One region of the Insulibacter thermoxylanivorax genome, then DNA from elsewhere that is predicted to be linked to it. Evidence: riboswitches for the same ligand, from Rfam matches in the RefSeq annotation. Region 1 holds a riboswitch; each other region holds the start of a gene.
What was found. Region 1 has a riboswitch for thiamine pyrophosphate ahead of PRECH8_RS04135 (ThiF family adenylyltransferase). Riboswitches for the same ligand answer to the same signal wherever they lie in the genome.

Region 1 (4,083 bases):
TTCGGCGCTCTTCGTCTACGCGATCGCACGGGCCGTGAAGCAGGGCATTGTCGGCGATGAATTCCGCCGCGTCGCGGAAAGGGGATATGAAGGCTTGACGAACCGCATGCGGACCGATGATGAGGGACGCTTCGTCATGCCGGATATCTGCATCGGCACCTCGGCGGGGGATTACACCAATTATGTCACCCGTCCGACCAGCGAGAACGATCTGCACGGTGTCGGCGCCTTCGTCATGGCATGTGTTGCCATGCATGACCTGAATGCTTAGGAAGCGGTTGATCGTGATTCAGATCGGGCATGCTAACGTGGGTACCGTCATGTCGATACATGATTACTAACGGAGGTGCACCGATGATGAATCACACGATGACGATGAACAAGCCGGCACAGACGTCTGAGAAGAAGCTGGAGGGCAAAGTAGCGATCATCACCGGCGCCGGTTCCGGCATCGGCAGAGCTGCTGCGAAGAAATTAGCGGAGCACGGCGCCAAGATCTGCCTTATGGATCTAAAGGATGAGCGCACGGAAGAGGCCGCCTCCGAGATCGTGGCTGTCGGCGGCGAGGCGATCGCTGCGGACGTGGATATCTCGGATCCGGACCGCGTGGCCCTCGGGGTGGAAGCTGTGCTCGATACCTGGGGGAAGATCGATATCGTCTTCGCCAATGCGGGCATCAACGGCCGCATCGCACCGATCGAAGAGCTGACGCCGGAGGACTGGGATCAGACGCTGAACACGAATCTCAAGGGAACCTTCCTCGTCGTCAAGTATGCGATCCCTCACATGAAAGAGAACGGGGGCAGCATCATCATCACAAGCTCGATTAACGGCAGCCGCAAATTCCACAGTTTTGGGATGAGCGCCTACAGCAGTTCCAAAGCGGGGCAGGTTGCCTTTGCAAAGATGGCCGCCCTGGAGCTGGCCCGGTACCGCATCCGGGTGAATGTCATCTGCCCGGGAGCGATCGAGACGAATATCGATGAGAATACCTTCCAGTCTCCGGAAGTCAAGGAGATCCAGATCCCGGTGAAGTATCCGGAAGGCAGCCAGCCCTTAGAACACGGTCCGGGCAAGCCGGAGCAGGTGGCAGATCTCGTGTTGTTCCTGGCTTCGGAGGATTCCAGCCATATCACGGGGACGGAAGTCTATATCGATGGTGCGGAGTCATTGTTGTAATGGATAGAGGAAACCTTTGGACCGCCGTTTGTCGTTCAAAGGTTTCCTTTTTTGTCAATTTTTCGACACTTGATCATGGCAGCCAGCTTGATATATGGGACAGCGTTGACAATTCTCACAATAGCGGGTATGTTAGGAATAGGAACAACTGCATATGGGTTCAACCACTAGGGGAGCCGTTAGAACGGCTGAGAGAAGGATAGTGCTCCTGATACCCTTATAACCTGATCTGGGTGATGCCAGCGTAGGAAAGTGGTGCTCGACTTGAAGTCTGCTGTCGCGCCGCTCCTAGTTGGAGCGGCTTTTTTGATGGCATGTACCATCTTACCCCCATGCTCTGCAGACGGCAATGATGGAGATGACTAGGGAAGGAGGGGATGGGTTGAGCTTGCAGGAGGATCATCTGCAGCAGCATCGCAAGCAGGAAGAAGCGGTTGAAGAACGCTATTCGCGGCAGATTTTATTCGCCCCGATCGGCCGTGCGGGTCAGGAGCGCCTTGCGCAAAGCCGCGTGCTGATCGTCGGCATGGGGGCCCTCGGCACGGTTTTAGCCAACCATCTCGTGCGTGCGGGAACGGGGTTCGTTCGCATCACGGACCGCGACTATGTGGAGTTCAGCAATCTCCAGCGGCAGATGCTGTTCGATGAGGAGGATGCGCGTGAAGCCCTGCCGAAGGCGGAAGCGGCTGCCAGGAAGCTCGTGCGGATCAACTCAAGCGTAACCATCGAACCGGTGATCACCGATGTGACGGCGCGGAATATCGAAGAGCTGGCCGCCGATGTCGATCTCATCCTTGACGGCACGGATAATTTTCAGACGAGGTACCTGATGAACGACTACGCCTTCCGTGCGAAGATCCCGTATGTTTACGGCGGAGTGGTCAGCTCGCGCGGCATGTCAGCGGCCTTCATACCGGGGCGGACGCCTTGTTTTCGCTGTTTGCTGCCGGAGGACGGAAGCGCCGGCGGCGAAACCTGCGATACCGTGGGCGTGCTGTCCCCCGTCGTCGATATCGTTGCTTCCTATCAGTCGGCAGAGGCGCTGAAGATCTTAACGGGCAATCTGGATGCCGTGCGCAGGAGTCTCTTCACCTTCGATGTCTGGCACAATCGCTTCTATGAGCTGAAGTTTCCTGCGCCCAGCAAGTCTTGCCCGACCTGCGCCAAGGGGGAATATCCGGCGCTCGATCTTCGCCGGGCTGCAGAGGTGACAACGATGTGCGGCCGTGATTCCGTGCAGATCACCGGCGGCCAAGCTTTGGACCTTAAGGTTTGGCAGGAGCGGCTGAGCCGCGTCGGCAAGGTGACAGCGAATCCCTACCTGATGCGGGTGCAGCTGCCGGAAGGAGAACGGTTAACCCTGTTCCCCGACGGGCGTGTACTCGTGCAAGGGACGAGCGAACCGGCGCGGGCGAGAACGCTGTATGCTCGTTATATCGGAATGTGAGTTAAGGCGCAGCGATGAGTCTGAGATGCACATGGGCATGCAGGGATCAGATAGCAGAGGTCGGATTGCAGGACTGGAAGTGTCAGCAAGGACCTGTGAACAAGAGAGGAGGAATGGGAATGCGGGAGTTTCGCTTGTATGCGATCACCGGCGAGGAATACCATCCCGGCCGCAGTATGTTGGAGGTGATGGAGGAAGCGATCAAGGGCGGCGCCGACATCGTCCAGCTGCGGGACAAGAAGGGGACGAAGCGGGAGATCCTGGAGAAGGCTTATGCCCTGCGCGAGCTCACAGCTCGGTACAACGTCACCTTCATCGTGAATGATCATATCGACATCGCCTTGGCCTGCGAGGCGGACGGCGTGCATCTGGGGCAGGATGATCTGCCGCTCAGCGAAGCCCGTAAGCTCATGGGCAAGCGGATCATCGGCATCTCCACCCACCGCATCGAGGAAGCGCGGGCGGCGGAGGCGGAGGGGGCGGATTATATCGGGGTTGGCCCGATCTTCCCGACCAAGACCAAGGAACATGCCAAGCCGGTGACGACGGAGTACATCAAACAGGTGGAGCGGGAGATCAAGATCCCCTATGTGGCGATCGGCGGCATCAAGCTGCACAACGTGGACGACGTGCTGGCGGCAGGTGCAAGGCGCATCTGTGCAGTGAGCGAGATCGTCGGAAGCCCGGATCCAGCGGAGACCTGCCGGGCCTTTATCCGTAAGATCGAAGCATACACGGGAGGGGATAAGCAGTGAGATTAACGGTGAACGGTGAGCTCCGAGAGGTTCAAGCCGGCACTGTGGAGAGCATGGTGAAGGAGCTCGGTCTCGATAACAAGTTGATCGTCGTGGAGATCGACGGACAGATCGTTGAGAAGCAGGATTGGTCCGACGTTGCACTGCGTGAAGGAATGAAAGTCGAGATTGTGCACTTTGTGGGAGGCGGTTGAGTCATGATAGCTGATGATGCATTGGTCATAGCGGGCAAGAAGTTACAATCGCGATTCTTCCTGGGGACGGGCCTTTTTCCAAATCCTTACGTGCAGCAAGAAGCGATCAAGGCCTCCGGGGCGGAGGTGCTGACCTTCGCAATCCGCCGCGTGAATCTGGATGCCGTTGAGGATGACTCAATCCTGCAGCATCTGGAGCGGGAGAACTTCCAGTTCCTCCCCAACACCTCCGGCGCGAAGACGGCGGAGGAGGCCGTGCGCATCGCCCGTCTCGCTAGAGCCTCGGGACTGAGCAATTGGGTCAAGGTGGAGATCTGCGCCGATGAGAAGACACTGCTGCCCGACCCTGTTGAGACGCTGCGGGCGACGGAGATCCTGGTCAAGGAGGGGTTCGTCGTCCTGCCTTACACCTCCGATGATCCGATGCTCTGCAAACGGCTGGAGGAGGCAGGCGCGGCGGCGGTGATGCCGGGAGGAGCGCCGATCGGCACCGGTCTTGGGATCCTGA
Region 2 (4,083 bases), on a different contig from region 1:
TGTTCGAAGATCTCATCCCGCGGACCGTCGGCGATGATCTGTCCCCGGTCGTTGAAGAGCACGATGCGGTCGATGAGATCGAGGATCTGATCGATCTTATGCTCAACGATGATCAGTGTTTTGCCGCGGCTGATGTTCTTGATCGTCCGCCACACCTGCTCGGTGCCTTCCGGATCGAGCAGGGCGGTTGGTTCATCGAGCAGCAGCACATCCGGCTGCAGGGCAAGTACGCTGGCAATCGCCAGGCGCTGCTTCATGCCCTGCGAGAGTGACTGGATCGGCGTGTGCCGGTCCGTCAGATGAAGCCCGACGAGCTGCAGATAGGCATCGATCATATCGGGCATCTGTTCGTGCGGCACTTGCAAGTTCTCCAGGACAAAGGCGATCTCTTCATCGACATAGGGCATACAGAACTGTGTATCCGGATCTTGGAAGACAAAGCCCCAGCGCTCGGGAATCGTGATCTCATCCGCCTTTACCGGGACTTCCAGCGAGCCCGGGATGAGACCTGTCAGCACTTGCAGCAGTGTTGACTTGCCGCATCCGCTCGGACCCAGGAGCAGGACTTTCTCGCCTTGGTGAATGGTCAGAGACAGATCCCGGAACTGGAGTTCATCCCGTCCCGGGAACTTTAACCGAAGATTGGTTACCTGTGCAGCGATCATCGTTATCGCTCCAGTGCATCATAGTCCGACTGAGACACAGGACGGACGAGATTAGTGACCCCTGTAAGCTCGAGTGCCTTGACCAAGTAATAAGCGAATCCGCCGGCGATGATGATCGATCCGACCGTTCGAGCCGTGATCAACACCGTCAGGTTCCACAGCGCAAGATCATCGATGTAGCTGAAGTAGAGGTCCATGATGAAGGAAGCGATCGATGCGGCGATCGCTGCAAGGCAGGTCACGCCCAGCGTAAACTTGCGGTAGCGGAAGGCGGCGAATACCAGTTCAGCGAACAGGCCTTGCAGGACGCCGGACATGAGTACAGTGAGTCCCCATTCGGAACCTGTTACGAACTCAGCGGAGGCCGCTCCCACTTCTGCCAGCAAGGCAACACCCGGTTTGCGCACGATGAGATAGGCAACCGTGGAAGCGATGAAATACATGCCGTATACCAGCTGATCCAATTGCAAGCCAAACGGTTTAACGGCATAGTAGACAGGAGACCACAACTTATAGACAACTCCAAAAACAATTGCAATGACAATTGTCACAAGAATGTCAGCAAGACGCAATTTTCTAGATATTTGTACTGTTTGACTCAATGGATTCCACTCCTTTGAAATTGTGATCAACACCGGAAATCACTGAGCCGGTTCCAGGTGAACCAAGGCATGCGGCACAAAAAAACCGCTGCCCAAGCAGGGAGCGGAATACATAGAAAAGCCAGGCGCTGCAGGATCTGCTCGACATCCGTGCGGTTGATCAGATCTGTAAGCAGATCTGCAAAGCCTAGATCATTCTCATATGTCCACTTCCCTTCGCTGGTATTACCCAGTTCAGGTTCAAAGGGTTTAGGACGGCGCCGTCCAATCTCAGCTTCTCAGCTCCCCCAGTGTTTCATTTTCATATTAACATTTACAAGCGAGTTGTCAACATATTTCTATACTGCCCGCTATGCTCTGCAATACAAGATTAATGAAACAAAAATCAATGACATCCGCATGCAAATGGCTAAATGGGTGGAAAATATACAATAAAGACAATCTAAGTCAATTGTTAATGATGTTAAAATGATAGCAGTCACTATCTTTGCGAACATTTTGTGAAAGATGTGTACGAACATTGACAAATTAGAAGGGGCAAAGTTATATTATTAGTGATTATGGGCGAGTGAGCCCTTTCAAGAGAGAAAGAGGAATTAAGGGAGATTTCGTTCCGCTTTCGTCGGGCTGCGGTTTCGTAGCAAGCTCATCGATTGGGAATCCAAGGCTGTACGAAGTACATATTGATACCCGGTGATTAAGCTTGTTAGCCATGTTCAATGATGATAGGGGTTGCAACGCATTAGGGGAAAACTGCCTTCAAAGGCAGTTATTTGTCTGTTTTGACGAACTGCATCGTTCGTCGTCCATCCTGAGCAATTATGTCATTAATGCGGAAAAGAGGTTGATGAATGGTGAAGCGTTGGATGAAACGTCTAATCCCGTTGACGGCCATGATGATGCTGCTGCTGACGGGATGCAGCGTAGAAGGAGCATTGGATCCTAAAGGACCTGTTGCTGAGAAGCAGCTGGATTTGATCCTGCTGTCTTTGGGTGTTATGACTTTGGTATTGGTCGTGGTCTTCGTCTTGTTCTTCTGGGTGATCATCCGTTACCGCAGGAAGCCGGGAGATGAGATCCCTGAGCAGATCGAAGGAAGCCACAAGCTTGAGGCGACATGGACGATCATCCCGATCGTGCTGCTCTTTATCATGGCGGTTCCAACCGTTGCACTGACATTCAACCTGGAGCAAGAAGCGAAAGCGACGGAAGGCGATATGGTGATCCAAGTCGTCGCTAAGCAGTTCTGGTGGGAGTTCACCTATCCGGAAGAGGGGATCGTAACCGCTCAGGAAGTCTATATCCCTGTCGGCAAGAAGGTTGTCTTCGAATTGTCCTCGACGGATGTGCAGCACTCCTTCTGGGTGCCGGAGCTTGGCGGGAAGAAAGATACCAACGTCGGCGGAAGGAACGTGAACTATCTTGCTTTAGAGGCGAGCTATCCGGGTACATATAAAGGAAAATGCGCAGAGCTTTGCGGGCAAGGTCATGCTTTGATGGACTTCAAGGTCATCGCCTTGGAGCAACCGGAATATGATGCCTGGGTGCAGAAAATGTTAACTCCGGCTGAAGTGACGGTAGAGACGGAACTTGGGGCAGAACTCTTCGAAGCCAAGTGCTTGAGCTGCCATGCAATCGATCCGGGCATGCCTTCCATGGGCCCTAACCTGAATGGTTTTGCCGATCGCATGTTCATTGCGGGCTGGTTGGAAAATGATGCGGAGAACCTGGTGAAATGGATCGAAACTCCGGAAGATGTGAAACCAGGCGTCTTGATGCCGGGATTCAAAGATGTTCTGACAAGGGAAGAGATCGATGAGATCGTCAAATACTTGCAGAGCTTGCATTAATCCAGTGACGAAGGAGGTATGTATCGGTGGCTCATGCACAAGCACTTGGACGTAAGAAACGCTATTCGGGAATCATGGACTGGATCACAACCGTCGATCATAAGAAGATCGGTATCCTGTACTTAGTCACGGGGGGCGTATTCTTTCTGCTCGCCGGTCTGGAAGCGATCTTGTTCCGCATCCAGCTGATGTATCCGATGAACGACTTTTTGGATGCTCAGACCTTTAATGAACTGGTCACGATGCACGGAACGACGATGCTGTTCTTGGCAGCATTGCCGATTCTATTTGGATTTTTCAACTATATTCTCCCATTGCAGCTCGGAGCCAGAGACGTGGCCTTCCCGTTTCTGAATGCTCTAGGGTATTGGACCTTCCTCTTCGGCGGGCTTCTGCTGAACCTTGGTTTCTTCACAGGCGGTCTGCCGGATTCGGGGTGGACGGCTTACCCGCCGCTCTCGACCGAATATTCGCCTGGTTTTGGTATGGACTATTATTCGATCGGTTTACAGATCGCCGGGATCGGGACCTTGGTCGGTGCAATTAACTTTATCGTGACGATCGTGAACATGCGTGCTCCCGGTATGACGATGATGCGGATGCCGCTGTTTGCGTGGACGGCATTCATCACTTCGATCCTGATCGTGTTCGCATTCTCGGCGTTCGGTGTCGGCATCCTGATGCTGACCTTCGACCGCGTCTTCGACGGGCACTTCTTCAATGCCGCTGTCGGAGGCAACGTCATCTTGTGGCAGCATATCTTCTGGATCTTCGGACACCCTGAAGTGTATATCCTGATCCTGCCGGCATTCGGAATCTTATCGGAGGTTATCCCGACCTTCTCCCGCAAGCGCTTGTTCGGATATACATCGATGGTATTCGCAACGGCATTGATCGGTTTCTTAGGGTTTATGGTGTGGGCGCACCATATGTTCACCGTCGGTATGGGGTCGGTAGCGAATATCC
Region 3 (3,520 bases), on a different contig from region 1:
CTCAACAAAAATTGGGACTGTCAGAAGATTGAAAACTACCTGACAGAGCAAGGCGTACTGACTCCGCGTCAGGTTCTCGGAGTGAAGAACGAAGGCAGCATCTGGCATGAGTCGGCGGCGGGGATCATTCTGAAAAAACGCATTATACGGGCGATCTGACGCAAGGCCGATTCAAGGTCTACAATGTGGATAAAATGCACCACAAGCCGCAACATCCTTAAAAATTCGGCAACATGTGGGGGATTTTCCGGAGGTGGAACCCTGGCTGGCGATACAACAACAGCGTCTGCGATCCGCGAGTTATTCGAGGTATTGTGCACATTTTCTTTGTATCGGTTGAATCGATATCGATTGTATGTATTCTTGATTTCCAATATTTACGCGTTGACAGGGATGAACCCTGTCTCTTTAAATAAGACCATGAAAACGCTTTACTAAACCGTTTTACTAAAACGTTTTCCTAAAACGGTTTCACATCCCAAATCAAACATCCTTTTTATTGTTGACGTTAAAGGAGGGGTGCCGCTTGCCATGAAGGTTACGATTAAGGATATCGCTAAAAAATCAGGGGTATCCGTCACCACCGTATCCAGGATTATAAACAACAAATCGGAGGGGATCAGGCAGGAGACGCGTGAACGCGTCTTGCAAGTTCGACGGTTCGAGTGGATGTAGAGCGGTTGGAATATTTAAAGAATCTTGTAGAGGAATTGGTGATTGACCAAACAAGATGATGGAGGAAATTGTTTCATCGGCATCATCGTTAAGCAAAATGGCAGAAAATATACAAACAATGTTAAAACGGTTCACCGTATAAGGAAGCGTATTTACTTTGCTTTATAAGTATGTTAATATTAAGGAAAAACTAAATAAGTTTGTCGCTTATCTACTAGGGGAGTCCAATAGCTTGGACTGAGAAAAGAACGCGCTTAAGTTCTTTGACCCTTTGAACCTGATCTGGGTTATACCAGCGTAGGGAAGTAGATAGCGGGAGTGTATGCGTTTGTTGCGTACGTTTCGCTATTTGCGTTCCATCGGGTTCTCTTAGAGAACCCGATTTTTATTTCCGCATATATTCTCCTATCTCCGCCCCGCGTTTTGGTGTAACTTCAGATCCTAAATCATTATTTTAAGGGAGAGGAGTTACATGCAAAACATCAAATCTTTCATGCAATTTCCTGCGAGTAAAAAGGTGTATGTCGAAGGTTCAAGACCGGATATTCGTGTTCCGATGAGAGAAATTACGTTAAGTCCAACAAAGACAGAAACAGGAATCATCGAAAATGAACCAGTTCGTGTGTATGACACAAGCGGTCCTTACACCGATCCTGATCTTCAGCCGGACATTCAAAAAGGATTGCCGCCGCTAAGAAAACGTTGGATTTTAGAAAGGGGCGACGTTGAAGAATACGAGGGGCGTCCAGTGAAACCGGAAGATAACGGATTCCGTAATGAGAAGCAATCAGAGATTACTCTGCCTTTCGAGAGAAAGCCGCTTCGAGCAAAAAAAGGAAAAACTGTAACACAAATGCATTACGCAAAAAGAGGGATTATTACGCCGGAGATGGAATTTGTTGCGATTCGCGAAAATATAGATCCGGAAATCGTGCGTCAAGAAGTTGCCGCAGGCAGAGCGATTATTCCTTCGAATATTAACCATCCGGAAAGTGAACCGATGATTATTGGGAGTCGTTTTCATGTAAAAATTAATGCGAATATTGGCAATTCTGCAGTCACATCATCCATTGAAGAAGAAGTCGAAAAAATGCTTTGGGCGGTGCGCTGGGGAGCAGACACGATTATGGACTTATCAACGGGAAAACACATTCATGCGACACGAGAATATATTATTCGCAATTCCCCTGTGCCTGTCGGGACGGTTCCGATTTATCAAGCGCTTGAAAAAGTGAACGGCGTCGTTGAAGACTTAACGTGGGAAATTTACCGTGATACGCTCATCGAACAAGCGGAACAAGGGGTGGACTATTTTACGATTCACGCGGGGGTGCTGCTTCGTTACATACCGATGACGGTAAACCGAACGACTGGCATTGTTTCGCGCGGCGGCTCGATTATGGCGCAATGGTGTTTAGCCCATCATGAAGAAAACTTCTTATACACGCATTTTGAAGAAATATGCGAGATTTTGAAAACGTACGATATTGCAGTATCGCTTGGAGACGGGCTGCGCCCAGGCTCGATTGCCGATGCGAATGACGGAGCGCAGTTTGCTGAATTGGAGACGCTCGGAGAATTAACAGAAATCGCTTGGAAGCATGATGTGCAAGTGATGATTGAAGGACCAGGGCATGTGCCGATGCATAAAATTAAGGAAAATGTCGATAAGCAAATCGAAATTTGCAAAGGTGCGCCGTTTTACACATTAGGACCGCTTACGACCGATATCGCGCCGGGATATGACCACATTACATCCGCGATCGGAGCGGCGATCATTGGCGCGTACGGAACGGCGATGCTTTGTTACGTGACGCCAAAAGAGCATTTAGGGCTGCCGAATAAAGATGATGTGCGCGAAGGAGTGATCGCTTATAAAATCGCAGCACACGCGGCCGATTTAGCAAAAGGGCACCCGGGAGCGCAACGGCGGGATGACGCGTTATCAAAAGCGCGCTTTGAGTTTCGTTGGAACGATCAGTTCAACCTTTCGCTTGATCCAGATCGAGCTCGGGAATATCATGATGAAACATTGCCGGCGGAAGGGGCGAAAGTCGCGCACTTTTGTTCGATGTGCGGGCCGAAGTTTTGCTCGATGAAAATTTCACATGAGCTGCAAAAAACGGTGAGGGAAGAAGGGATGAAACAAAAAGCGAAGGAGTTTGTCGAAAATGGCATCTCTCTCTATCGATGATGTTCAAGAATTGCAAAAGGAAATTGCCGAATTGAAGGAGAAAATTCTTAAATTGGAACAGCAAATTGCCTATATTCAAAAAATTGCCAGCATTCATTTTTTGAGACACCGTTTATGCGTAAATGTGTCAAATGCCATTATATAGAGATTTTATATTATTAAGGGGATTGTCAAATATATAGCTAATTCATCTCCCGTTTTGCAGGTGGAAATCGGGTAATGAATTAGCCTTTTTATTTTTGCTTTTGTCATTTCTTTTAAGTTTTTTATATATATTTCATCACTAGCGTCGCATAAATAAGTTTTGAAATTTCAGATTTTATTTTTCTGGAAAATTAGCGAAAAACGAAAACACATCCGTCATACGGTCAAATCGCTCATAATCTAAGTATCCACGATTGAACACGTACAGGCATTCCTGATCATCAATGAATACCTCTAATTGACCACGATCATGTTCGATTGCGTTTGTCAGTACGGCCTTGTCGGGATAAGAAAGTCCTTTTTCCATGAATACAAGACGCAAGTGAAGCTTCACGTCCGATTTTGTTTTTCGGAACTCTGCCCATTTGTGGTTCGTCAAACTCAGTGGCAACGTACTCGAATCAATGATTTTTAGTGGCGTTGTCAGCTTTCTTCGCTTTTGAAAAT
Region 4 (4,083 bases), on a different contig from region 1:
CGCTGTCCGATCCCACGCGGCGCAAGATCTTGGATCTCTTGAAGGAGCGGGACAGGACCGCCGGCGAGATCGCGGAGCATTTTACGATGACCAAGCCGAGCATATCCAATCATTTGAACATGCTAAAACAAGCCGGACTCATCACCGACGAACGTCAAGGACAGCATATCGTGTATTCGCTGAATACGACGGTATTCCAAGATGTGATCAAATGGATCCTTTCGCTTCAGTCTACCTCTACGGAAGGGAATGATGCATGATGAAAAAAATGATCCTGCCGCTCGGCCTCATCGCCGCCGCTTTGATCATCAGCCTGCTTGCTTATGACCGTCTGCCCGATCAGATGCCCATCCACTGGAACATCCACGGCGAAGCTGACCGCTATGCCTCCAAACCTGTCGCCTTATTCCTGATGCCGGCGGTGATGTTAGGTGTCTTCCTGCTGATGAAGCTGGCGCCGATCATCGATCCGAAGCGCGCCAGTCTGCAGAAAAACCTTCGCGATATCGACGCCATTAACGTTATCACGCTGCTCATCCTGCTGGTCGTACACGGCGTGACGATTCTCAGCGGCATGGGCGCAGAGATCAACATCGCAGCGTTGGCACCGATCATCGCGGGCTCACTCTTCGTCTTCGTCGGCAACCTGCTGCCCCGTTTCAGGCACAACTACTCCTTCGGTTTGCGGACACCGTGGACATTGGCCAACGAAGACGTGTGGCGGCGAAGCAATTTAATCGGCGGACGATTGATGTTCTTCGGCGGGCTCATCATGATCCTCAGCGCCTTTCTGCCGACAACCTGGAAGATGATCGTATTCTTCGCAGTGCTCGCCGTCAATCTAGCCGTGCCGATCATCATCTCTTATCTCTTCTTTAGGAAGTACGGTTCCAGCAATGGATCGGCTTAGGATTGCTTCTGGCAGATCTGCCCACCTATCCAGTGCGCGGCAGGCCTGGTCGACGGACGTAACGTCTCCCAGGCCTGCGATGCTTTAGCTCCTGCCAGGCATATGAATGACCGCATGAATTACTTCAGATAGAACACTTCACGCAGCGGCGTCGGCGTCCCCTTGCTGTGGTCGAAGGAACCCTCCACCATCTTAGAGGTGATGGCGTCCCAGCGCCGGCACGCCTTGCTTTGCGCGATGTACGCGAAGGCAGCCTCGACATCATCGCATTCGAAAACATAGAAGAACTGATTGCCGTTCTGGAAGATCGAATAATTGCGAATCCCGGCCTTGCTGTGTTCTTCCAAGACCTCCGGCCATGGATTGAGATGCATCTCCACATACTCGTCTAAGTATTCCGGCTTCACTTTCCAAGTCCATGCGAATTTGTTGCTCTTGTTCATCCCTGTTTCCTCCCTCTGCCAGATCTCGCTCAGCATCTTGCTGAATCCTCTTAATTAAACCGCTTACATTCCCTATTATAGAACAAAGTAACCGGCTTCGGACATGAATCTTCTCAGCCCGATTCCGCTATATCCCAGCTCAACCCTTTACTAACCCCCCCCCAATCATCTACAATACAGGTAACCGAAGAAGAAGCGTTCCGCTAGGGGTGCCGTTACGGCTGAGACAAGGAGCTATCCTTGATCCCTTTGAACCTGATCTGGTTAGTACCAGCGTAGGGAAGTGGAGCTGACTTAGGGCTTAATGCGTGCTGCAGGGTCCAGCTGATGAAAGCCAATGATCTGGATCCCTGTGCACCTTTGGGAGATGGTCTTGTATCTCTGCATCATCGCTTCATCTCGTCTGCCCGCTGTCAAGTCGCTCCATAGGAGCGGCTTTTTCTATTGGTTAATAAACTGATAGGAGGAATGGTGTGATGAGTTTCAGCGAACAACTGAAGCAGGATGCCCAGGAGATCTTGGAGGTGACTTATCAGCATCCCTTCGTGCAGGGAATCGCGCGTGGAGATCTCTGCGCGGAGCAGCTGATTCACTATGTCAAACAGGATCATGCTTATCTGAATGCGATGATCCAAGCGCGCGGCATGGCCATCGCGAAGAGCGATAATCGCGAGGATATGGAGATGTTCCATAAGAGCATCGCCTATGTCTTGTATGATGAAGGGCGTGCCCATGAGAATCTATGCAGAGTAGCGGGGGTGGATTATGCCGATCTGCAAGGCTTCCCGCTTACGCCTTCGGCCCACCACTATGTCAGTCATATGCTCGCCGCAGCCGCGACGGGAACCGTCGCCGATATCATCGCCGCCACCCTGCCCTGTCCATGGGTATATGATGAGATCGGGCGCAGGCTGGTACGCGAGATCAATCCCGATCCGTCCCATCCTTTCTATGATTGGATCATGATCTACGGCAATGATACGAGCGGCGCCATCGACAGGTACTTTGCCCGGCTTGATCAGTTAGCGGCAGAAACATCGGAAGCAGCGAGAGAGCGCATGCGCGATCTCTTCCTCACCAGCTGCAAGATGGAATACAATTTCTTCGACATGGCTTACCGCTTAGAAGAGTGGCCTGTCTAACCATCAGCCCTTATACAGCCCTTATACTTAACCTGTTCTAACACTTAGCTGTACGCAGACAAGGAAAGCTGCATCTTCTTGCGAAGATGCAGCTTTCTTCATGTCCGGGTGCAGAACGTCCGTTACCGTTCAGTCGTCTATCCTTATATCGTTTTAGTTCTTATATCGCCTGCCGCTGGGACTTCGCCGTGAATTGACTGTTATACAGCTCGGCATAGAAGCCGCCTTGCTGAAGCAGTTCGTCGTGGGTGCCCTGCTCGATGATCCGCCCTTTGTTCATGACGAGGATTCGATCGGCGCTGCGGATCGTCGACAACCGGTGTGCGATGACGAAGCTGGTGCGTCCTTTCATCAGAGTCTCCATCGCCCGCTGGATATAGATCTCCGTCCGCGTATCGACGCTGCTCGTCGCTTCGTCCAGGATCAGGATGCGCGGATCAGCGAGGATCGCTCTGGCAATCGTGAGCAGCTGCTTCTGCCCCTGTGAGATATTCGAGGCCTCTTCATTCAGCACCGTATCGTAGCCGTCCGGCAGCGTGCGGATGAAATGGTCCGCATGGGCGGCGACTGCTGCCTGGATCACCTCTTCCTCGCTTGCCCCTTCGCGGCCGTAGGCGATATTATCGCGAATGGTGCCGTTGAACAGCCAGGTATCCTGCAGCACCATGCCGAACACGCTGCGATACGAACCTCGGTCATACTCGCGAATATCCCTTCCGTCGATCGTGATCCGACCGCCGCTGACATCGTAGAACCGCATCAGCAGGTTGACGATCGTCGTCTTGCCCGCTCCTGTAGGCCCTACGATGGCTATGGTCTGACCCGGCTGCACATCGAAGCTCAGATCCTCCATCAGCACGTCGTCCGGCTTGTAACCAAAGCGCACGTTCTGGAAGGAAACCGCCCCTTTCACGGCATTCTTATCAAGGATCGAAGTCTTCCTGCCGGCAGCAGCATCCGCAGCTTGCTCCTCTTCCTCATCCAGCAGCTCAAAGACCCGTTCCGCCGAAGCGATCGCCGATTGGATGACGTTGGCGATATTTGCAGCCTGAGTAATCGGCTGGGAGAATTGGCGGGCATATTGGATGAAAGCCTGAACATCGCCGATGGCGATCCTGCCCCAGAACACCTGCAGTCCGCCGACGACGCTGATCAAGACATAGCTGATATTCCCGATGAAACCCATCAGAGGCATGATGATCCCGGAGATGAACTGGGCTTTCCAACCGTATTCATACAACTGCTCGTTGATTTCATCAAAGCGCTCGATGGATCTCTGCTCCCGGCCGAATACCTTGATGATCTGCTGCCCGGCATACATCTCCTCCACATGACCGTTCAGCTCGCCCAAGGATCGCTGCTGTCCCATGAAGTACCCCTGGGACCGCTTCGCGATCACCATCGTCACCACGGCGCTGAGCGGCAGCGTAAGCAGGCAGACCAGCGTCAGCCACGGGCTGATCACCAGCATCATGATGACGACCCCGATGATCGTGATCAGGGAAGTGATCAACTGCGTCACGCTTTGCTGCAAGGTATTGCTGATATTGTCGACGTCATTGGTGATCCGGCTCAGCGTCTCGCCATG

Region 2: it holds a riboswitch for thiamine pyrophosphate, as region 1 does, so the genes downstream of both, PRECH8_RS06380 (ECF transporter S component) here and PRECH8_RS04135 (ThiF family adenylyltransferase) in region 1, are expected to answer to the same signal.
Region 3: it holds a riboswitch for thiamine pyrophosphate, as region 1 does, so the genes downstream of both, thiC (phosphomethylpyrimidine synthase ThiC) here and PRECH8_RS04135 (ThiF family adenylyltransferase) in region 1, are expected to answer to the same signal.
Region 4: it holds a riboswitch for thiamine pyrophosphate, as region 1 does, so the genes downstream of both, tenA (thiaminase II) here and PRECH8_RS04135 (ThiF family adenylyltransferase) in region 1, are expected to answer to the same signal.

The regions. Positions count from the first base shown of each region.
Region 1 is NZ_BMAQ01000005.1:239,945-244,027, forward strand. It holds gene PRECH8_RS04125 (glycoside hydrolase family 88/105 protein) at 1-271, shown strand, start outside; gene PRECH8_RS04130 (SDR family oxidoreductase) at 358-1,179, shown strand; TPP riboswitch at 1,339-1,447, shown strand; gene PRECH8_RS04135 (ThiF family adenylyltransferase) at 1,562-2,626, shown strand; gene thiE (thiamine phosphate synthase) at 2,746-3,381, shown strand; gene thiS (sulfur carrier protein ThiS) at 3,378-3,575, shown strand; gene PRECH8_RS04150 (thiazole synthase) at 3,579-4,083, shown strand, end outside.
Region 2 is NZ_BMAQ01000009.1:69,065-73,147, reverse strand. It holds gene PRECH8_RS06385 (ABC transporter ATP-binding protein) at 1-665, opposite strand, end outside; gene PRECH8_RS06380 (ECF transporter S component) at 668-1,249, opposite strand; TPP riboswitch at 1,462-1,566, opposite strand; gene coxB (cytochrome c oxidase subunit II) at 2,134-3,117, shown strand; gene ctaD (cytochrome c oxidase subunit I) at 3,192-4,083, shown strand, end outside.
Region 3 is NZ_BMAQ01000027.1:2,558-6,077, forward strand. It holds gene PRECH8_RS10210 (recombinase family protein) at 1-159, shown strand, start outside; gene PRECH8_RS10215 (LacI family DNA-binding transcriptional regulator) at 532-675, shown strand; gene PRECH8_RS14790 (hypothetical protein) at 666-734, shown strand; TPP riboswitch at 882-996, shown strand; gene thiC (phosphomethylpyrimidine synthase ThiC) at 1,148-2,869, shown strand; partial or broken gene PRECH8_RS10230 (hypothetical protein) at 3,204-3,520, opposite strand, start outside.
Region 4 is NZ_BMAQ01000004.1:47,398-51,480, forward strand. It holds gene PRECH8_RS02665 (autorepressor SdpR family transcription factor) at 1-260, shown strand, start outside; gene PRECH8_RS02670 (SdpI family protein) at 260-910, shown strand; gene PRECH8_RS02675 (L-rhamnose mutarotase) at 1,030-1,353, opposite strand; TPP riboswitch at 1,549-1,652, shown strand; gene tenA (thiaminase II) at 1,830-2,495, shown strand; gene PRECH8_RS02685 (ABC transporter ATP-binding protein) at 2,656-4,083, opposite strand, start outside.